Regions from separate parts of the Vibrio artabrorum genome, predicted to be linked through region 1. Evidence: predicted binding sites of a transcription regulator. Region 1 holds the regulator's gene; each other region holds the start of a gene.
What was found. Region 1 encodes PurR, which represses purine synthesis genes. Its sites were predicted from a motif close to TNANGNAAACGTTTNCNTNA; they were not measured.

Region 2: the regulator PurR is predicted to act here: its motif matches at 2,354-2,373, upstream of OCU36_RS09920 (uracil-xanthine permease family protein).
Region 3: the regulator PurR is predicted to act here: its motif matches at 2,722-2,741, upstream of purE (5-(carboxyamino)imidazole ribonucleotide mutase).
Region 4: the regulator PurR is predicted to act here: its motif matches at 2,737-2,756, upstream of purT (formate-dependent phosphoribosylglycinamide formyltransferase).

Annotation. Positions count from the first base shown of each region.
Region 1 is NZ_AP025458.1:1,868,042-1,873,510, reverse strand. Features, by position in the region: partial or broken gene OCU36_RS08415 (TVP38/TMEM64 family protein) at 1-254, opposite strand, end outside; gene OCU36_RS08410 (TfoX/Sxy family DNA transformation protein) at 267-857, opposite strand; cyclic di-GMP riboswitch class I at 985-1,070, opposite strand; gene purR (HTH-type transcriptional repressor PurR) at 1,236-2,240, opposite strand; gene torD (molecular chaperone TorD) at 2,554-3,201, opposite strand; gene torR (two-component system response regulator TorR) at 3,457-4,170, shown strand; gene elyC (envelope biogenesis factor ElyC) at 4,337-5,182, opposite strand; gene cmoM (tRNA uridine 5-oxyacetic acid(34) methyltransferase CmoM) at 5,298-5,469, shown strand, end outside.
Region 2 is NZ_AP025458.1:2,221,068-2,226,536, reverse strand. Features, by position in the region: gene purM (phosphoribosylformylglycinamidine cyclo-ligase) at 1-123, opposite strand, end outside; gene upp (uracil phosphoribosyltransferase) at 293-919, shown strand; gene OCU36_RS09920 (uracil-xanthine permease family protein) at 1,059-2,297, opposite strand; gene OCU36_RS09915 (DUF2066 domain-containing protein) at 2,570-3,832, shown strand; gene OCU36_RS09910 (DUF2069 domain-containing protein) at 3,931-4,368, opposite strand; gene wrbA (NAD(P)H:quinone oxidoreductase) at 4,365-4,958, opposite strand; gene arsC (arsenate reductase (glutaredoxin)) at 4,965-5,315, opposite strand; gene bepA (beta-barrel assembly-enhancing protease) at 5,435-5,469, opposite strand, start outside.
Region 3 is NZ_AP025458.1:3,034,547-3,040,015, forward strand. Features, by position in the region: gene OCU36_RS13760 (DUF1488 family protein) at 1-196, opposite strand, end outside; gene aroE (shikimate dehydrogenase) at 214-1,044, opposite strand; gene hemF (oxygen-dependent coproporphyrinogen oxidase) at 1,122-2,039, opposite strand; gene OCU36_RS13775 (L-threonylcarbamoyladenylate synthase) at 2,059-2,616, opposite strand; gene purE (5-(carboxyamino)imidazole ribonucleotide mutase) at 2,812-3,297, shown strand; gene OCU36_RS13785 (5-(carboxyamino)imidazole ribonucleotide synthase) at 3,303-4,433, shown strand; gene OCU36_RS13790 (DNA topoisomerase family protein) at 4,538-5,107, opposite strand; gene OCU36_RS13795 (DUF494 family protein) at 5,120-5,469, opposite strand, start outside.
Region 4 is NZ_AP025458.1:1,665,004-1,670,472, forward strand. Features, by position in the region: gene sbcB (exodeoxyribonuclease I) at 1-391, shown strand, start outside; gene OCU36_RS07490 (CidA/LrgA family protein) at 417-788, shown strand; gene OCU36_RS07495 (CidB/LrgB family autolysis modulator) at 791-1,468, shown strand; gene cdd (cytidine deaminase) at 1,767-2,654, shown strand; gene purT (formate-dependent phosphoribosylglycinamide formyltransferase) at 2,822-3,997, shown strand; gene OCU36_RS07510 (thiopurine S-methyltransferase) at 4,107-4,760, opposite strand; gene OCU36_RS07515 (RelA/SpoT domain-containing protein) at 5,116-5,469, shown strand, end outside.

The DNA.
Region 1 (5,469 bases):
GCGGCGGCAATGAAATTGCTATCAATGTAGTCATTTAAAACGGCTTGTTGATCTTTGGCATTCTCAAGTGTTAGGTATTGGCTAAAGTTAAGACCTAACAAAAGGATAGTGGCGATCAATGCCAGACCCAATATGACTTTTTTACTCATTGCGATTTCCTATAATTTTTAATGCATCACTTGAGTATAGACAGGCAAAACGTCAATTAACTTTCAGCACATATAAAAAAAGCCGCAAAAATGCGGCTTAGTCATAGGGTGATAATGTTAATTAACTCGATTGCTCAGCTCTTCGCGACGCTGTTGAGGTATCACAGACCAGTGTGTGCCATTGATAGCACCTTCTAGCGCCCAAAGCAGTTCGATACTGACAGAAGAGGCGTGTGATTCTTTGATGGCGTTAAATGCGTTTACAGAGCCTGATTCATATAAATGTTCTACAGATTCTATCCCAGCCTTTTTTAACATACGCTCAGTCGCGAGTCTGAGGTTAGGAAGATCTTTTAATCGAGTTGGCTTAGCTGAGGATTGCTGAGCTTTTTCATTTTTAGCATACCCTAAAGAAGCACTGGCCAGTTGCAAAATTTCCTTTTGATCTTGCCATAGGCTCTCGGGCAAAGCGAAATATTTGGTAACAACAGGGAACCCTCGTTTTTTGTAGACGTAAGGCTGAAATCCTTGCTGCTCGAATTGATTCGTTGTGCTTTTGTCTGCTCGTATATGCAATTGGTCATTTACCACTAGGGCAAACATGGTGTTATCAGCGAAAAGCCCGAAGCCACCAAACATTGAGCGTGATTTTATTTTTCCTAAGGGCTCAAACAACTTCATTGAGTCCTTTAGTATCGGTTTATCCATGTTATTCATCTCGGTGTATTTGAACTACGCCACCAAATAAGCAGGTCCGAGAGATTAGCAAAATGTTGCAACTAAATTGTCAATAAGCCGTAAATTACTAAATTATTAGCAACTACTGCATTTTGCCATCGGTAGCCCCGCTACCATACCAACGAGTGGTTTAGGCCGGAAGCTTTGCGTCTCACTCTTTCGAGTGATTTGCCCTGTGCGTGACTGATTAAATAGAATAAAGTTTTTGTTGAATGAAGCTCACACTTGCTATTCAAAAGTGTGATACTGCTTCAATTAATCTTCTTTCTTATATGCATCTAAGTTAGGTTTTTGTGTTGATAAAAAGGCGCCCCCAAAGGAGCGCACGATTAGATGAGAATATAACCATTAATTTAACGTTTTAACGGTGCTTCGCTCAACAATTTCAGGGTGCATTTCGAACACACGTTTTTCATGGTCTTTATCTTTAATGCGTTCTAATAAAATTTCAAATGCATTTTTACCAACACGACGCTTCGGTTGGTGAACCGTAGTCAACGGTGGAGAGAAGTACTCAGCCAGTTCGATGTTGTCGTAACCGATGACAGAGATATCTTCAGGAATACGAATTCCTTTTTCTTGTAGTCGGCTCATTAAGCCAAGAGCCATTGTATCGTTAAAGCAGAATACGGCTGTTGGACGTTTTTTCATTTCGATGATTTTATCTGCCGCGAGAACGGCAGTATCACATTCGAAGTTACCTTCAATGATCATGCTGTCATCAGCAGAAATCTGTGCTTCATTGAGCGCACGTTTGTAACCAGCGATGCGTTCAATACAGGCCGCTTTGTCTAAGTGGCCGCTTAAACAAGCTATGTCAGTGTGACCGCGATCAATTAGGTATTTTGTCGCTAGGTAGCCACCTTCTTCAGAGTTATCGATAATTTTATCGGCTTGAGAGCTTTCAGGCCCCCAGTCCATCACCACTTTAGGGATATCAGCGTGACGGTCCAACATCTCTCTTAGCTCTTCTGTTAAGTCAGAACACATCACCAAGATGCCATCGACACGTTTCTCTGCAAGCATTCGAATGTAGTCTCGTTGCTTCTCATAGATACCGCCGGTGTTACACAATATCAAAGTGTAACCTTGACGATAGCAGTAGCTCTCAACACCATCGATAACTTCAGAGAAGAACAGGTTCGTTGATTGCGTTACTAACATACCAATAGTGCGTGTTGTATTGCACTTTAAACTCCGTGCGACAGCACTTGGTGCGTAGTTTAATTCGTCTACGGCTTGATTGACTTTCTCTTGAGTTGCTTCTGCAACAAAACGTGTTTTGTTGATTACATGAGATACGGTCGTTGTCGATACGCCGGCTAAGCGAGCGACGTCTTTTATAGTGGCCATGGTTTTATCCTATTAGAAGCTACTTTCCCAAGTATGGGATGAAGTAGCCGTTAAGCTACCTAATTAAGAGCTTATAGTTGTAGGGCTCTTTGGGTACTAAGTGCTAAAAAACAAAAAACCGCTATTGAGCGGCTTGTCTTAACACTAAAATGCTCTGAATTTTTATAAGCATAGCATTTCGTGAGCATTTCATATTTTATCGTTTGCGGTCACAATTTTAAACTGACTAGAAATTACTCGCAACAAAATTCACCCAGAAATCCGGGTGAATTGTCACATTATCTGAATTTATTGACCGAGTCATACTGCCCGTTTATTCACCCGCCAAATATAGAGTGTCTAGGTTACAGAAAGCAACAAGTAGGGATGAAACCGATGCATAGAAACCGAATGAATCGATGTCGTGACATTTTGCATTGAACTTTGGTAACCAAGTCAGCAGTGTTTGTTCGATAAATTGCTGCTGACTAGCAAACGATTTCTCTAGCTCATCCTCACACTCAGTGTCGTTAGAGCGGATGATCAGGTTGCCAAGAAAGTCGAGTTCGATGGCAATGTGATCTGCTGGTTCTTTGAGATCTTGATTCACGACTAAATTGTGTTTCGCCATGATCTCTTCCATATCTTTTGCAGGTTTATCGTTTAATAACCCCGTCTCACCGATATACATTGAAGCGTAAGGAAGGGCGCCATGCTTATCCGTTTTTAAAAATAGATCACAGAAGTCAGCTGCTAGCTCTAACTGTGCATCTTCACGAGTTTGTAAACGGTTGAGCGCGTCTACCAAGCTGTCGATTGCTGGCTTAAGTGTTTCATTTTCCCCTAAACCAGTCAGAAAGGAACGAATTTCGACAGAATGATAGTGATCAAGCTCTTCTTGAGTGAGTTCTTTAGCGAATAAGCTTGATAGCCACCAATATATTTCTGCTCTTTGTTCGTTGAACGCTTTCGTATCTTTCATTTGATTAATCCTAATATCGTCTTTCGTATTGCTTGGCTACGAAGGCTAACTAACCGTGATATTTGTAGAGTACAACGTCACTCGCTAGCAATAATGCCTATATTGAATTGCGATGAGCGATAAATAGCAAGGTTTAAGATTGTCTTGTATCAAAAAAAAATCATCTTTCTGGCTTTTATCTTCTGTACGACTAGAATTGTTACTAGTTATGAATAGAATAGTCAATGAAACTATTAAATAAGAAAAGTGGTGTAGATGAGCTATCACGTATTGGTCGTTGAAGATGATGTGGTAACCCGCAGTAAACTGGTTGGATATTTCCAGAATGAAGGTTACACCGTGAGTGAAGCAGAGAGCGGTGCTCAAATGAGAAACGTTTTGAAAGAAAACAGCGTTGACCTCATTATGCTCGACATCAATTTACCCGGTGAAGATGGATTGATGCTAACTCGCGAATTACGCAGTCAATCAGACATTGGAATTATTTTAGTTACTGGGCGTACGGATAGCATCGACAAAATCGTAGGCCTTGAAATGGGTGCAGACGACTATGTGACTAAACCCTTTGAACTACGCGAACTGTTGGTTCGAGTTAAAAACTTACTTTGGCGTATTGCTGCCGCTCGCAAAACGGCGACGGGGCACGAAGAGCAAGATGACAATGAATCCGTTGTTCGTTTCGGTGAATGGACGTTTGATATTCCTCGCCGAGCGCTGAGCAAAAATGGCGAACCGGTGAAATTAACTAAGGCCGAGTATGAGTTACTCGTCGCACTATCTTCTTACCCTAATCAGGTATTAAGTCGCGAACGTATTCTGAACATGATCAGCCACCGAGTGGATGCGCCTAATGATCGTACCATCGACGTACTGATTCGTCGCATGCGTGCCAAAATGGAGTTTGACCCTAAGAATCCACAAATTTTTGTAACGGTGCATGGTGAAGGTTACATGTTCGCCGGTGATTAAAGTTTTTAGTGGCGTTTAATCAGTAACGAGACAATTAATCAGCAACGAGACAATAAGCGTAAAAAAGCCGAGACAGAGTATATGTCTCGGCTTTTTTTATAACGGCTCATTTTTTTCAGTCATTCACTTATTGCTTTCCCAAAGTCCATGACCAAGTGAGAAAGCTTTATGGCAGGGCCGCGGTAACATCATCGTCTTCTAAGATAGAAGGTGTAGGGATAACAACAGGCTCTTCTGAATGGTTATTACTGGTGTCTAGCCAATCGCGTAGACCTTGCCAAATTAACCCCATTCTTTCGTGCCAGTAACGTTCAGTTTGCTCAAGGTAGAGCGCCTTTGGCATGTATTTATTCCAAGGTTCAACAATGCCTTCTTGTGCAAGGTAGTTGGTGGGTGCCGGTAATGGGTTGATGCCGGCATTATGAAACTCATTCAGTGCACGGCTCATGTGGCTAGCAGACGTGACTAAAATCATCTTTTTATTTTTAACAAATGCGGCGGCTTGACGAGCTTCTTCCCAGGTGTCTTTTGCGGTTTCAAGTAAAATGATATCGGGTTTTGACACGCCGAGTGATAAGGCGACTTTGGCCATCATTCTTGCATTACTGACTTCCGTACCCCCCCCGTAGCCAGAGAGAATGAGTTTGGCTCCTGGGTAAAGTCGTAGAATACGAATCCCTTCCGTTAAACGCATCAAACCGGTACGGCTAAGCTCTGACGTTGGCGGTATTTGATCGTCGACGACGTGACCACTTCCGAGAACCATAACGTAATCGACGGTATCATCGATAGGTAAAAATGCGGTGTGTTGCCTTTCCATGGGCATTAAAAGTTGACTAGAAACTGGCTGGAAAGCGATCAGGAAAATACCACAAAGGGCTGAAAGGGTAACTAGGCAACCGGTCTTCCTTTTGGTAGTAAACATCACTAGGGCTAAACCCAGAAAAGCGAGAATTAACATTGCTGGTAGTGGCATCAATAACGAAGACACTACTTTTTTCAGCTCAAACATATCCGAATAGTCCGAAAAAACATCACTTAGTAGTAAAAAGAGACATCGCCTCTTTATTCCTGAAATTCCTGTGACAGAATAGCAGGCATGATAGGACATAATAACTCAAGTAGCCGTGACTGAAGACCGTAATTTCGACGATATTGCCCACAAATTTGCAAAAAATATTTACGGGTCTGACAAAGGAGAGATCCGTCAGAGCATCGTTTGGGAAGATTTAGAACAAGCTTTAACCCAATTAGAAGGCTGTCCTTCACCGCTGCATGTTCTTGATGCCGGGGGCGGAC
Region 2 (5,469 bases), 350 kb from region 1:
GCCCATTACTTCAGGGCGACGAGTGCGTTTAACAGCACCTTTGATACGGTCAACTAGTGCATTACCTGCGTCGATATCAACACCAGCGTCTTTGTAGCTTAGAGAAGAAGTATTACCACTCACGGGATAGTCCTCGAACTTAAGTTGGATGTGAAAACGGCGCTATTCTAACAGGGCTTGATTACCAAGAGCAAACGTTTGCGCGGTTTTTTTTATTAGAATAAAGATTCTGAAATACCCCCACAGTTCGTGTATAATCTACAGGTTTGTTTAAATATTGCCGGAGTTGGAAATGAAAGTTGTTGAAGTGAAACACCCGCTAGTAAAACATAAAATTGGCCTGATGCGTGAAGGTGACATTAGCACTAAGCGTTTTCGTGAGCTAGCGACAGAAGTGGGTAGCCTTCTAACATACGAAGCGACATCAGACTTTGAAACTGAGCGTGTAACGATTAACGGTTGGAACGGTCCTGTAGAAGTTGACCAAATTAAAGGTAAAAAAGTAACGGTAGTGCCAATCCTACGTGCTGGTCTAGGCATGATGGATGGCGTTCTTGAGCACATCCCAAGTGCACGTATCAGCGTTGTTGGTATCTACCGAGACGAAGAAACGCTGGAGCCGGTACCGTACTTCAATAAGCTTGCATCTAACATCGATGAGCGTATTGCTCTAGTGGTAGACCCAATGCTTGCAACAGGCGGTTCTATGATCGCGACGATCGACCTGTTGAAAGAGAAAGGTTGTAAGCACTTTAAGATTCTTGTGCTTGTTGCTGCTCCTGAAGGTATCGCTGCTCTAGAAAAAGCGCACCCAGATGTTGAGTTGTACACTGCTGCAATCGATGAGAAGCTAAACGACAAGGGCTACATTGTTCCTGGTCTTGGCGATGCGGGTGATAAGATCTTTGGTACTAAGTAATTCGGTTCGGTTTAAGTTAATTTAAAGAGTGATTTAAACTTAACTGGACCTGCTATCAATAAAAGGGAGAGCATTCGATGCTCTCCCTTTTTTGATCTTGTTTGATTATGATTCTTTTGAATCTAGCCTTACCGACTCATTAATCGATTTGAGCTTTGTCTACTACTGTGTTGTCGCCTAATTCTTCTGGAAGGACTAGGTTAAGTAGAATTGCCACGATACCACATAAGCTTACGCCTTGAAGGCTAAAGTCGCCGATGCCAAATGCCATGCCGCCAATACCGAAGACTAACGTAATGCCCACAATCACCAGGTTGCGTGATTTGTGTAGGTTAACGTTGTTCTGAATTAGGGTGTTCAGGCCTACCGTTGCGATAGAACCAAACAGAAGAATCATGATGCCGCCCATCACTGAAACTGGAATTGTTTGAAGCAGGGCTCCGAGCTTACCGACTAACGCAAGAACGATTGCCGTCACTGCTGCCCACGTCATGATCACCGGATTGAATGCTTTAGTCAGCATTACCGCGCCGGTTACTTCACTGTAGGTTGTGTTTGGTGGAGCGCCCAGCATCGAAGCCGCAATGGTTGCTACACCATCGCCAGTAATTGTGCGGTGTAGGCCCGGTTTTTTAAGGTAGTCTTTACCGGTTACGTTAGAGATAGCAAGCATGTCGCCAACGTGCTCAACGGCTGGAGCGATTGCAACAAACACCATGAAGAAAATCGCGTTGATGTTGAATTCTGGTGCGGTGAAGTTGGGCAGAGCTAACCAAGACGCTTGAGCCACTGGCGTGAAGTCGACCACGCCATAGAATAAGCTTGTCAGGTAACCGGCGACGATCCCACCGAAGATAGGCAGCAGTTTAAGGAAGCCTTTTGAGAACACACTGATGATAATGGTCACTATCAGTGAAATAGAAGAGATCCACAGTGCAGCGTCAGCATCGATAAGTTGAACGGCACCGTCCCCTGTTTTTCCCAATGCCATGTTAACTGCAACAGGGGCAAGGCCTAAACCGATCACCATGATCACAGGGCCAACCACCACGGGTGGAAGTAATTTATGGATGAAAGCAACACCGCGAACTTTGATCAATGCCCCCATCAAAACATACACAACACCGGATGCCATTAAACCGCCCATGGTTGCACCTACACCCCAAGTTTGAATACCAAACATAATAGGGGCGATAAATGCAAAAGAAGAGGCTAAGAAGATTGGCACAGAGCGGCGTGTAATAAGTTGGAATAAAAGAGTACCGATACCTGCGCCAAAGAGTGCTACGTTGGGATCGAGCCCGGTTAGCAGTGGCACTAATACAAGCGCACCAAAAGCAACAAACAGCATTTGTGCACCTTGCAAAGCATTTTTCATGTTATGTCCTTAACAATGATCGTGATATGAAAAGTAAAATTCGCGAGATTCTATCATTTGGCAATCGATTGCCACACCAAGTAGATCAAATTTATTTGTCTTAATGATGTTTACCGCCATCATGATTAGAAAAGTCCACGTTAAATAAGCGGACGATTTATGATCGTTAGTGGGTAATTTATGGTTATTAAGCTCTGTGAGTTCTAACAACCTTGCCCCTCAATCCATAGTTGCTTATCATCAAGGCACACGATTTGAATATTAGGATCAGTATGCGCTTTATAGCATTGTTGTTAATGGCACTATCAGCCTCTCCGAGTTATGCATTGACTAAAGTCGATATTTTTGGTGCTGAGGTAGTGATTAACGCTGAAGACAAACAGCCAGAACAAGTGGCAAGAATGACGGGTATGGAGCAGGTATTAATACGTGCGACTGGCCAAACCGATGTCGCTTCGAATGAGACGATTAAAAAGGCGATGCGTAACAGTGCGCAGTACCTGTCTCAAATGAGTTTTGGTGAAAGCCATGCTCAAGAAACGCTGCGTATGCGTTTTAATGGTGCTCAAATCCGATCTTTATTGACTCAAGCTCAGTTACCGTATTGGCCTGATACTCGCTCGAACATTCTTGTTTGGCTCGTAGAAGAAGGCCATTACGACAAGAATATTGTTTGGGAACACTCTAAATCACAACTGGCCTCAGGTTTACAAGCGTACGCAAAGGAGCGAGGTTTACCACTGACGCTTCCTATTGGCGATTTTGACGATATTACGGGTATTGCGACTTCTGATTTATGGGGCAGCTTTATCACACCGATCAGTAAAGCGAGTCTGCGTTACCCTGTTGATGCCGTGTTGGTGATAAAGGCTCAACCTTCAGGTTTACGTTGGGCTCTATATGATCAAAAGCCGAGTCAATTGACGAGCGCTCCAACATCGCCAGTGAGTGGTTCTTTGTCGGGTAACAGCGCAACGATGTCTAAGAAGTTAGTCGACCAAATCAGTAACTACTACTCAGCTAAAAGTGCTGTGACGGTAGCGAGTGAGTCATCAGAATCGATTTTAACCCAGTTTATTAGCCTGAATAATGCTCAGGATTTCTTCCAATTGGAGAACGCACTTAAGCGTCTAAACTCGGTGGCAAGCCTCGATATTCTGAAGATTCAAAACAACGAAGTGACTTTCCGAATCCACTTATTGTCGACTCAACAAGAGTTTGAGCAGGAAGTTGCAAGAATTCGTCAGCTTGCCAAGGTTGAAGAGCCTTACATTGAACCTGAAGTGAGTCCTGAATTTGAATCGCAAGACAACACTATGTCTGTCGGTGATGCTCCCGAGTCGGCTGTTGCAGTGAAAGCGGAAGAGGGTGTAAGTGATTCAAGCGTGCAAGTGATTAAGAGCAATGAGGTATCAACGGATACTGTTCTCACAAACACGCCTGACACAACGTTAGCGGAATCTAGCTCGGAAGATTTAACCACCACAGCGCCAATGGATGCTAAGCCAAGTCTCGTATACGAATGGGTTCGCTAGTACTGCTCTGTTTGATATGACATCATGAAAAAGCCCTGCTAGAGCAATCTTGCAGGGCTTTTTGTTACCATCTCAGAACAATAACATCCAATCAATTATTATTGCTCGAACTTAGCTTTTTCTTTCTTTTCTACTTCAGAAAGGCGCTTCAGTTTAATCCCTAACTCTTTGGCTCTAAAGCGAGTAAATAAAATGTTGCCCACGAAGCCTAGAGTGGTTAAAAGCAGTTCTACTGCCGCTAATAGGCGCTCTCCACCGTCGACATATAAGAGAGTGAATGCGTGTAGGAAGTAGAGCATCAAGACGAAATTCGCCCAAGCGTGCGTATAAGGTTTACCTGCTAAAATGCCCGGTAATGGCAGTAACAGCGGGATAGCCCAAGCAATCGCCAGCGTGACATTACTGAGATGAGGGTGCGGTGAAAGCGTCATCTGCCAAGCCACCACCCAGAATAGAAGCGACAAGTTGCCCGCTAAAGCAAGGTAGCGAAAGAGTTTGGTTTTGGGAGACATCGCCGTTTCTGGCATATACATCATTGAGAAATTCCCTTCTGATTTATTGCGATGCGCGCTAGGCGTTTACCTAGATTTTGCGCCAACTCAATCTCTTCTTTGCTAAGCGAAGCGCTTTCTCCAGTACTGCTTGCACCATAAGGCGTACCACCGGTTTGCGTGGTGTGCAGTGCAGGTTCTGAGTAGGGGATGCCCACGACTAACATGCCGTGATGAAGCAGGGGCAACATCATGCTTTGCTGTGTCGTCTCTTGACCACCATGCAGTGATGAAGAAGAGGTAAAGACACACGCTGGTTTATCGATGAGATCGCCATTGATCCACAGTGATGTCGTGCTATCCCAAAAGTGCTTCATTGGCCCGGCCATGTTGCCAAACCAAACCGGACTGCCTAGCGCCAAACCATCACAAGATCGAAGCTCTTGTAACGAGGCAATAGGATCGGTGGGTTGATAGCGCGAATCAGGCTGCTCCTCTACTGTGTACACGTCGTTCACCGTTCTTAGCATGGCTTCACAGTTCGGGATAGACTCTACCCCTCGTGCAATCTGCCTCGCTAGAGCTTGTGTGTTGCCGTGGCGGCTGTAGTAAAGGACAAGAATGTTAATGCTCATCTTGGGCTACAGAATCTCTAGAACTTGCTCTGGTGGACGACCAATCTTTGCTTTGTTGTTCGCGACAACGACTGGGCGCTCAAACAATTTTGGGTTGGTTGCCATTGCAGTGAAAAGGTCGTTATCAGACATCGATGGATCATCGAGGTTTGCTTGTTTGTAATCCGCTTCTTTGGTACGCATCATCTCGCGAACACTTTCAAACCCCAGTTGAGTGAAAAGTACCTTCAGTTGCTCGACAGTTAAAGGCGTATCAAGGTATTTGATAACCTCTGGCTGGACGCCCTTTGTTTCAAGCAGTTCGAGAGTTTGACGGCTTTTTGAGCAGCGTGGGTTATGATAAATCACGACAGACATGGTTCTTCCTCATTATTATTTTTTATTTAATTGTTTCGCTAAAGTCATCTAAGTGACTTCTGGGTTTGTTGAATGTTGAGCTTTCTTTTTGTTCTGATAACGAGTCGCAACCAATACACTCACTGGAGTGATAAGAAGCGTTCGCGTTGAATCA
Region 3 (5,469 bases), 1.2 Mb from region 1:
CAATATCGAAACGTAACTCAGAAAAGATAACTAAAGCTTGATCGCCCTCTTCTATCTCTTTACCTGCCAATCGTGATAATTCTTCAATCGGCATGACACATTCAATCAATGCGCCCGACTGTTGTGCTGGGAAAGTAATTGTTCGGCTCTCTTCATCCCAATCTTGGATATCAGGAAATAGAATTGATTGATTCATTTTTTATAAATACCTCATTACATCTCTAGGTTTTTACGTAATTCTCTTAAAATCTGTTTTGTTCCCGGACGAAGGCCACGCCAAAGCATAAAGCTCTCTGCCGCTTGTCCGACTAACATCCCCAAACCATCATAAGTAGCGTAAACACCATTATCTAATGCCCATTGATTGAATACCGTGGTTCCCGATCCATAAACCATGTCATAAACAGCGCTATTAGAATTGAAAATAACATTAGACACGTCAGGAAGCTGACCTGTTAAACCAGACGAGGTCGAGTTAATGATGACATCAAAGCCTTCATTAACATCACTTAATCCCATTCCTTTGATATTTCCATGTGAAGCAAACATCTCAGCCAATAACTCGGCCTTGGAACGGGTTCGGTTAGCAATCACTAACTGCTGCGGCTTTTGGTCAAGAAGAGGTTGAATCACTCCTCTTGCAGCACCACCAGCGCCAAGCAGAAGAACACGTGCACCTTTTAGCGTAACTTGATGTTGAAGCAAATCTTGAACTAAACCCTCACCATCGGTGTTATCACCAATGATCTCTCCATCATCTAACTTCTTAAGGGTGTTTACGGCACCAGCTAGTTGAGCCCTCTCCGTTAAACGACTGGCAAACTGATAGGCCTCTTCTTTAAAAGGCGCTGTAACGTTACATCCTCGACCACCTTCGCTGAAAAAGGTTTTAGCCGAAGTGATAAATTGACCATGATCGGGTTGCAATGCTGTATAGGTAAGTGGTTGATTGGTTTGGCGAGCAAATAACGTGTGAATGAATGGCGATTTGCTTTGCCCAATAGGGTTACCGAAAACGGCATAACGGTCTACTTGCTGTGTCATATCCTTACCTAACAGAAATAATAAAAAGGGTCATCGATACAGATGACCCTATCACTATCCCTATAAGGAGGGAAGAACTACCAAACTCTAGGCTTTAAGTAGTCACTATAAAGTAGAGCTTCTGGTGAGCCCGCTTGTGGTTCATAACGGTATTCCCAACGAGCCAATGGTGGCATCGACATCAATATCGACTCGGTGCGCCCACCACTTTGCAGACCAAATAAGGTACCACGGTCGTACACTAGGTTGAATTCCACATAGCGACCACGACGGTAAAGTTGGAAGTCACGTTCGCGCTCACCATAAGGCGTTTCTTTACGTCGTTCTACAATTGGTAAGTATGCGGCTGCAAAACCTTCACCGACCGCCTGCATATAAGCAAAACTCTTCTCAAAGCCCCACTCATTCAGATCATCAAAGAACAGGCCACCCACACCGCGTGTTTCCTCTCGGTGGGGGAGATAGAAGTAGTTATCACACCACTCTTTATGTTCTTGATAAACATCATCACCAAACGGCGCACAAAGATCTTTAGCGGTTTGATGCCAAGATTGGCAGTCTTCATCGAAAGGATAAAATGGCGTTAAGTCAAAACCACCACCAAACCACCAAATCGGGGCTTCTCCTTCTTTTTCCGCTATGAAGAATCGAACGTTGGCGTGTGAGGTTGGGATGTATGGGTTTTTAGGGTGGATAACTAATGAGACTCCCATCGCCTCAAACTCACGGCCAGCCAATTCAGGGCGGTGAGCTGTTGCTGAGGCAGGCATTGCCTTACCCGCAACATGCGAGAAGTTAACCCCACCTTGCTCAAAGACCGCCCCGCGGGCCATCACGCGAGTTCGACCACCGCCACCCAGGCGTTCACCCGGCTCACGCTGCCATGCATCTTCTTCAAACAGTGCAGTGCCATCAGCCTGCTCAAGCTGTTGGCAAATCGAATCTTGTAGGCTCAGAAAAAACTGCTTTACGGCTTCTTTATCAATTGCTGACATCTTACTTCCTTCGCAGGGTTTAACCCTGTCTTAATATTTTCGACGTTTTTGCATCTCTAATTTCGCTAGGCTTGTCACGACCGCCCGTCTGACCTTCTAAAATAGCGACCAAATATTGGCCCAGTTGCTGCTGAACTTCTTCCGTCGTCATGCAAGGCGGCTCTCCGGTCAGGTTAGCACTGGTCGAGGTCAGCGGCTTACCGAACTCATTACACATCCTTTGAACCAAAGGGTGATCCGTCACTCGCACCGCGATGGAATCAAATTGACCGCTAACCCAATCCGTGACTTTACTACTGGTTGGCATGATCCAAGTCACCGGACCTGGCCATGTCGCTTTCACTGTAGCCAACTGCGCTTCCGTCAATTGGCTTTCATCAATGTAAGGTAACAGTTGCTCGTAACTCGCAGCAATTAGGATCAACCCTTTCTCGATCGGTCGCTGTTTTAAGTCGAGTAATTTCTTGATGGCATGTGGATTATCGGGATCACAACCGACCCCAAATACGCCTTCGGTCGGGTAAGCAATGACTTCACCTTGTTGTAATGCCTGCAAAGTATGTTGAAAGTTATCCAAGGGTTGCCTCATTAATTCAGTAATCGAACTCGCTAAGTGTACAAATTATCATTCACTGTGACTAAAGCTATTTGTTTATAAAATGTATCAATTAACCAACCAGACTGACGCAAACGTTTTCCTTGATCGATTTTACCCGTATAATGCGCACAAAATATCTAATCACTAATTAAATCGTACCTGAAGGAGTTTGAGATGACTGTCGGTATTATCATGGGATCTAAATCTGATTGGCCAACAATGAAGCGAGCAGCAGAAATGTTGGATCAGTTTGGCGTAGCGTACGAAACAAAAGTGGTTTCTGCTCACCGCACACCTCAGTTGCTTGCAGACTACGCAACCAGTGCGAAAGAGCGCGGTATTAAAGTGATTATTGCTGGTGCTGGCGGCGCTGCTCACCTTCCGGGTATGGCTGCGGCTTTCACCAGCGTACCGGTTCTAGGTGTTCCCGTTCAATCTAAAGCACTAAAAGGCATGGATTCTCTGCTTTCTATCGTGCAAATGCCAAAAGGTATTGCGGTAGGTACTCTAGCTATCGGTGAAGCGGGAGCTGCTAACGCGGGCATCCTAGCGGCTCAAATCATTGGTACATACAATGAAGAAGTGATGGCAAAAGTAGAAGCATTCCGCTCTGAGCAAACAGAAACGGTTCTGGCTAATCCAAACCCTGCTGAGGACTAATTTCCATGCATGTTCTTGTGTTAGGCGCGGGCCAACTTGCTCGCATGATGTCCCTAGCTGGGGCGCCGCTGAATATTGAAATTTCTGCTTTTGATGTTGGCAGTAAAAATATTATTCACCCATTAACGCAAGCGGTTCTAGGCAACGGCTTAGACAATGCGATTGAGCGTGCGGACGTGATTACTGCAGAGTTCGAACATATCCCTCACGATGTACTTGAGGTATGTGAACGCAGCGGTAAGTTCTTACCGACCACAGAAGCCATCAAAGCTGGCGGTGACCGTCGCCTTGAAAAAGCGCTGTTAGACGAAGCGAACGTGAAGAATGCTAAATACTACGTGATTAATTCTCGCGAAGATTTTGACGCCGCGATCGCTCACGTTGGCTTACCAATGGTATTGAAGAGCACACTGGGCGGCTACGATGGCAAGGGCCAGTGGCGCTTAAAGACATTAGATAATGTCGAGTCAACTTGGACAGAAATGGCTGAGTGCATTGCCGCAACAGACAACCAAGCGATTGTGGCTGAAGAGTTTGTCCCATTTGACCGCGAAGTATCACTGGTTGGTGCTCGTGGTATCAATGGCGAGATTCAAGTGTATCCACTGGCTGAGAATGTTCACACCGATGGCGTATTAAGCTTATCAACAGCGATTGACGACATTGAACTGCAAGCGCAAGCGAAAACCATGTTCACCGCCGTTGCAGAACGTTTGAATTACGTTGGCGTACTCGCACTAGAGTTCTTTAATGTTCAGGGTTCACTGCTGGTTAATGAGATCGCACCACGTGTTCATAACTCTGGCCACTGGACACAGCAAGGCGCTGAAACTTGTCAGTTTGAAAACCACCTGCGTGCCGTATGTGGGATGCCTCTCGGCAGCACCAAACTGATTCGCCCAACTGCAATGATCAACATTCTTGGTGAGGATACTCTTCCTGAGGCGATTCTGGCTCAAGGTGGTTGTCATGTTCATTGGTATGGCAAAGAGAAGCGCGCAGGTCGTAAGATGGGTCACATTAACGTGAGTGCTGACTACAACGCAGAGCTGCAAAGAGCGTTATGCTCACTGGCAGACATTCTTGATAAGCAAGCCTACCCAGCTGTGCATGAGTTTGCTGAGCAGATGAAGTAAGTCTACGGTGCTTGATAAATATAGAACGTTTATTGGATATAGAAACGGCGCTCATTGAGCGCCGTTTTTTATTTCTGGTCATTCACTTACTTTGATTAGTATTACTACTGAGATTGAATGTGATGACACTTGCGATCAGCACATTGGGTCTTAGTGCCACTGGCCATTTTCTTCTCCAGCAACAGCGGGAACTGGCACTGTTCACAACGACCTATAACAGGTGGCTGATTAACAGCGAACTTACACTTAGGGTAGTTATCACACGCATAGAAGGTTTTACCATAGCGAGATTTACGCTCAACCAAGTGGCCTCGACCACACTCAGGGCAGGCAACCTGTGGCTGCTCTTCAGGTTGTTCTTTCGGTTGATCCAAAGATTCGATGTGATTACACATTGGGTAACCACTGCAACCAATGAACATCCCAAAGCGACCTTGCCTTAATACCAATTCGTTTTGGCATTTAGGACACGGCACGCCCAGCTCTTTCACCACATGACCATCATTTTGATGAAGAGGCTTGATGTAATCACAGCTCGGATACTGCTTACAGCCTAAAAATGGGCCGTGCTTACCATGGCGAAGCTGAAGCTCCCCACCACACTGTGGACATGGTTCATGCTCTAACGCATGTTCATGTGCTGAAAAAAGCTGATTATCAATCTTACTACTCATGACAAGCCTGTATTAATGCAAGATACCTTGCTCTTTGGTGTACAACAGCTCTTCCATTTGCGTGTAAGCACTTTCATTACCCGGCACATTAAATAGCACCATTAAGATAATCCATTTCAGATCATCCAATTCAAACTCATTGGTATCAAGCCCCATCACACGATCAATCACCATCTCACGAATCTCCGTCGTGAGTACGTTGATCTGCTCAAGGAAGAGTAAAAAACCTCGACACTCCATATTAATACGTGAAATCTCTTTGCTTGTGTAAACACGCATCGAGGTGCTGGAGCACATAGTAATTGCCGCTTGGTTGTCAGTATCTTGCAGGGCCGCAAGATCCTCTAACCAATAGAGGGCCT
Region 4 (5,469 bases), 200 kb from region 1:
GCTGATCGGTTTGTATTCACAAGAACGTGTATACGAGAAAAGTGACGACGTCGACACCCATCTGTATGACGGCTTCTTTTCACCCGCCGATAAAACCGCAATGAACATCATTCGTGAAACCGACCCAAATAACTTATCAGCGTTAGACATCACTTTTGGCGACGAACGTATTAAACCGTTACTGTTCCGTTACCGTGCTCGACACTTCCCATGGACACTTGATGAGCAGGAGCAATTGAAGTGGGCAAACCATTGTCGTGAGTTTTACGAAAGTCGCTTGGAAGAGTACATGTTAAACCTAGAGAATCTCGCACACGAACATGAGAGCGACGAAAAAAAGATGGCGATCTTGAAGGCGGTTTATCAATACGTAGAAAACTTAGCCAGCTAATTCCACTATCAAGAGATGTTACACTTTGAAAGAACGTTTAATCCAACTCGTCTACTGCTTGATCTCCTTTGCTTTGATCCTAGGCGCCCTCACAGCAGGTAACGCGTTACAACACCTGTTAGACACCGCTATCCCGGGCAGTATTTTTGGCATGTTAATTTTATTTGCTGTCATGGTGATTGGTATTGTTCCTGCACACTGGGTACAACCCGGTGCTAGCTTGATCATTCGCTTTATGATTTTATTATTTGTTCCGATCAGTGTCGGGTTGATGGAGCACTTTGACGAACTTATCGCAAATGCATTGCCCATCTTAGCCAGTGCCGTGGGGGGGACGCTGATCGTCTTGGTTTCTTTATCATGGTTCTTAGACCGCTTGCTTTCGAGAGGTCAATAATCATGTGGATCCTACTGACCATCGTGGTGTTTCTATTTGCTCGCTGGATAAGCCAGAAAGTGAACTCGCCACTGTGTAACCCATTGCTGATCAGCATTGGGGTTATTATTCCTATTCTGCTGTTTTTCAAAATCCCCTTTGAAACTTATTATGCGGACAACACTTGGATTACCTACATGCTTCAACCTGCGGTCGTTGCACTTGCTTACCCGCTCTACGAGCAACTGCCGCAAATCCGCACTAACTGGCGTATCATCACCTTAGCTTGCACACTTGGCAGCGTAATGTCGATGATCACAGCAGCCTTGATCGCCGTCGCTTTTAAAGCCGATTTGAGCTTAATCGCAAGTTTACTCGGTAAGTCAGTCACCACACCTATCGCTATGGAAGTCTCCAGTCATTTAGGGGGCGAAGCCGCGATTGCCGCAATTCTGGTGCTTATTGTGGGTCTGTTTGGGGCCATTTTCGCTTACCCTATTTATAACCTAATCGGTATTAAGAGTCCGATAGCACGAGGGTTAACCATGGGCACAGTATCGCATGCTCTAGGAACCGCAACCTGTGCAGAAAAGAACCCACAAGATGCGGCTTTTAGCTCTCTCGCGTTAGTACTTTGTGGTGTTATAACCTCGATTATCGCGCCGAGCATATTTGCTATCGTCGTTTGGCTCTACGCGTAATCCGATGGGCTGGCATATTCATTTTTAATCTCTCGAAAGCCCAACAAAACGCTGATGACATAACATCTACTTGGGCTTATTCTCGGCACTCACCTAATCATGCCAAGCGATTGGGCTCAAATTTGAGTCAATAAATGCGATAGGCATGGTCATATTGGTCTTTGCAATCGATTTCATCTGTGACCTCACTCTAATTATGCAATAGAATGTAACAACAAGATCGCAATAGTGACTTGAATCACGGATTATTCTTGAGTATTGCATAAACTTAAAGCCTAAGGTTAATTAAGGATTCAACATGAACAGTCGTATTACCATGGCGCTGGAAAGTGCTCCAGCATCAATTAGGACACTTTTGAGTGACATCGTATTTTCAGATAGCTTCGATGCAACGTTATCTTCAGAGCAATTTGCTGATTTACTGCAAGCCAGCGGTTTAACTGATAACGAGTTACGTGTTGCACTGCTTCCTTTTGCCGCCGCTTATTCTTACGCACCGCTCTCCGAGTTTTATGTTGGCGCTATCGTACGTGGTTTGTCTGGGACTTTGTATTTTGGGGCAAACCTTGAAGTCGCCGGCGCTCAGTTAAGCCAAACTGTGCATGCAGAACAGTCAGCGATTAGCCACGCTTGGATGAAAGGTGAAGAAGGTATTTCCGACATCACGATTAACTTCAGCCCTTGTGGTCACTGTCGCCAATTCATGAATGAACTTACGACAGCAAAAGAGCTTCAAATTCAGCTTCCACAACGCACTGAAATGTCTCTACAAGACTATCTGCCGGATTCATTTGGCCCCGCTGATTTAGGCATTACAGAAGGCTTGATGACGAAATTAGATCACCAATACACATCCGCAGAGACGAGCCCAATTATTGTGAGCGCACTTGCCGCCTTAAACCGCAGCCACGCCCCTTACACTAAGAACCTAAGTGGCGTTTCATTACAGCTGGCAACGGGTGAAATCTTTACGGGTGCGTACGCTGAAAACGCCGCCTTCAACCCTAGCCTTCCGCCATTACAAGTTGCACTCGTTCAACTTAGACTGGCTGGCTTCGATTTTGAGCAAATCGAAAACGCAGCCTTGGTTGAAATCGCTGACGGAAACATCAGTCACTTAGCAGAGACTCAGTCGACATTGGAAGCGATTAACCCTGACATTCCAGTGAGTTACTTAGCAATTTAAGCACATTCCATTAACAAAACACGCAAAAAAGCAGCCCATATTATTAGGCTGCTTTTTTTATACTTCTAATTCATACCACAGACCGCGCAAACGTTTGCTTTTATCGGTCAAATAAGTATGATCACACCGTTTTCAATCACTCGTTTAAAAGATCGGAAGGAATGTCTATGTTTGGTACCGCTATTCGTGAAAATGCTACTCGTGTACTTCTATTAGGTTCAGGCGAACTCGGCAAAGAAGTCGCTATTGAGTGCCAACGTTTAGGTTTGGAAGTGATTGCATGTGACCGTTATGAAGACGCACCCGCTATGCAAGTGGCGCATCGCAGTCATGTGTTCGATATGTTAGACGCTGATGCGTTAGAAGCCATTATTGAGCTCGAAAAACCCGATTACGTAGTACCAGAAATCGAAGCGATTGCCACCGGTAAACTCGTGGAGCTTGAAGCAAAAGGATTGAATGTCGTTCCAACAGCGAACGCGACGAAACTGACGATGAACCGCGAAGGCATTCGTCGCCTAGCCGCAGAAACGTTAGAGTTGAGCACATCTCCGTACCGTTTTGCTGACACCTTTGAAGATTTCGCCGCTGCGGTCGAATTTGTGGGCATGCCTTGTGTCGTGAAACCCGTGATGAGCTCTTCAGGCAAAGGCCAAAGCGTCATCAAAACAGAAGAAGATATTCAAAAGTCTTGGGATTACGCGCAAGATGGTGGTCGCACTGGCGCGGGTCGTGTCATCGTTGAAGGCTTTATCGACTTTGATTACGAAATCACACTATTAACCGTTCGAGCAGTAGACGGCATTCATTTCTGTGCGCCTATCGGCCACCGCCAAGAAGACGGTGACTACCGCGAGTCATGGCAGCCACAAATCATGTCAGACAACGCTTTAAAAGCAGCGCAATACACCGCAGGGCAAGTGGTTAACGCACTAGGCGGTTACGGTATCTTTGGTGTGGAACTGTTTGTTAAAGGTGATCATGTCATTTTCAATGAAGTGTCCCCTCGCCCACACGATACCGGTTTAGTAACCTTGATGTCTCAAGACTCATCTGAATTTGCGCTGCATGTACGCGCATTTACGGGTATGCCAATTAAATCCATCACGCAATACGGCCCGTGTGCATCAGCGGTTATTCTGGGTCAAGGCACATCAACAAACATCCGCTTTGAAGGGCTTGCAGAAGCGCTAGATGCACCACAAACGCAAGTTCGTCTATTTGGTAAGCCAGACATTGATGGTCGCCGTCGCCTTGGTGTCGCGTTAACTCGCCGTAATAGCACAGAGACCGCGATTGAAGATGCAATTGAAAGCGCTTCAAAAGTAAAAGTCATTTACTGATGGTGTCTCTATCTGAGCCATACAGCCTTCACCTCTGAACAATAAAAATACGGGCTATTTAGCCCGTATTTTTGTCTTTTATCTTGTCATCGAATTCAGCAAGCTAAACCTAAGCAATAGACTCAATCAAATACACCTCTTCACTGAATCGAGACAAACCTTTCTTCGTAATCTTTGGGTGTTTATCGTCGGCGATATCTTGATTTAACAACGTAATTTTATAGCCGACAAATAACCGTTCGATCTCTGACAGAGGTACGCTAAACGGAGGCCCCGCCATCTCGCTTTGTTCGTAATCCAATGTCACCAGTAAGATCGTACCACTCGGTTTCAACAGTTGCTTCAAACGCGCGACGTACTGAACTCGCATCTCTTCAGGTAATGCCACCAGCGAAGCACGATCATAAATAATGTCGACCGGCTGGATTGGCGCGGTGAAATAATCGCCCGTATAAATACTCAATTCATCGAATTGATAAAGCTCGTGCTGACCACTGATTTGAGTCACTGTTGGTGTGTACAAATGCTCAGAGAAAAAGGCACGAACCGCAATTTGGCTTAATTCAACACCTTGAACCTGTTCGTGCTTGGTTGCTAACCAAATTAAATCTTCACTCTTACCACAAAGAGGCACGAAGACACTTTTGTCGTAGCTTGGGTTAGTCTTTTCCCAAAATTCGATAAGAAGCGGGTTTACATCTTCAAGGTGGAAACCAATTTGGTTGGCAGCCCATTTATTGTGCCAAAATTCAGGATTATTCATCTTTCGTTCATGTTAAACAGTGATAATACAAGGGTACAGTATCGATGAATAAGAGCAACCTTCGCTGAGTTTTAACGTAAAAAATAGCAGAGTCAGAATAGCAAACAACACCCGTTGAGAAAGTTGACTGCTGCAGTTCAAAGTTCTCAAAATATGGGAAAAATTACTTAAATAATTTGTCTATATCTTCACATTTTAAAGCAATATTAAACGTTAGAGTTGGTTTCTATCTTAACAGGCCCCATCTAATATATAGCGAGATTAGTTGGTGTCGTTAAGCTGTTTTCACTCTTATGTTTTACTGGTTACCCCCTTTTGAATACCCGTTTTTGTAACCTTGTATTTTGGAGTTTGAATGAGTGTATTTCTCCGTACGACGGCCCTAATGCTTTTGGTATTGAGCCGAGCGCCTGCATTCGCAGCCGCACCAGTTTCAACGAATTCAACAGTTCAATCGCGCACTCCAGCGCAAAACCAAGTGTCATCAAACGTATTTCGCCACAGCCTGAGTGGCTTATACGGTATCAAAGCATTCGACTCACGTCCGACGCAACCCTATTCTGATTTCGATATCCTTTACAGCAAAGCACACCAAGCACAAGCTGAATTGGAAACTATCTGTAGAAGTACCGCCCTACTGACTCACTCTGAAGCACTATTCGCAGGGGTGAAATCTCAATCTCGTGCAAAAGAGAAGATCGACTTAGAG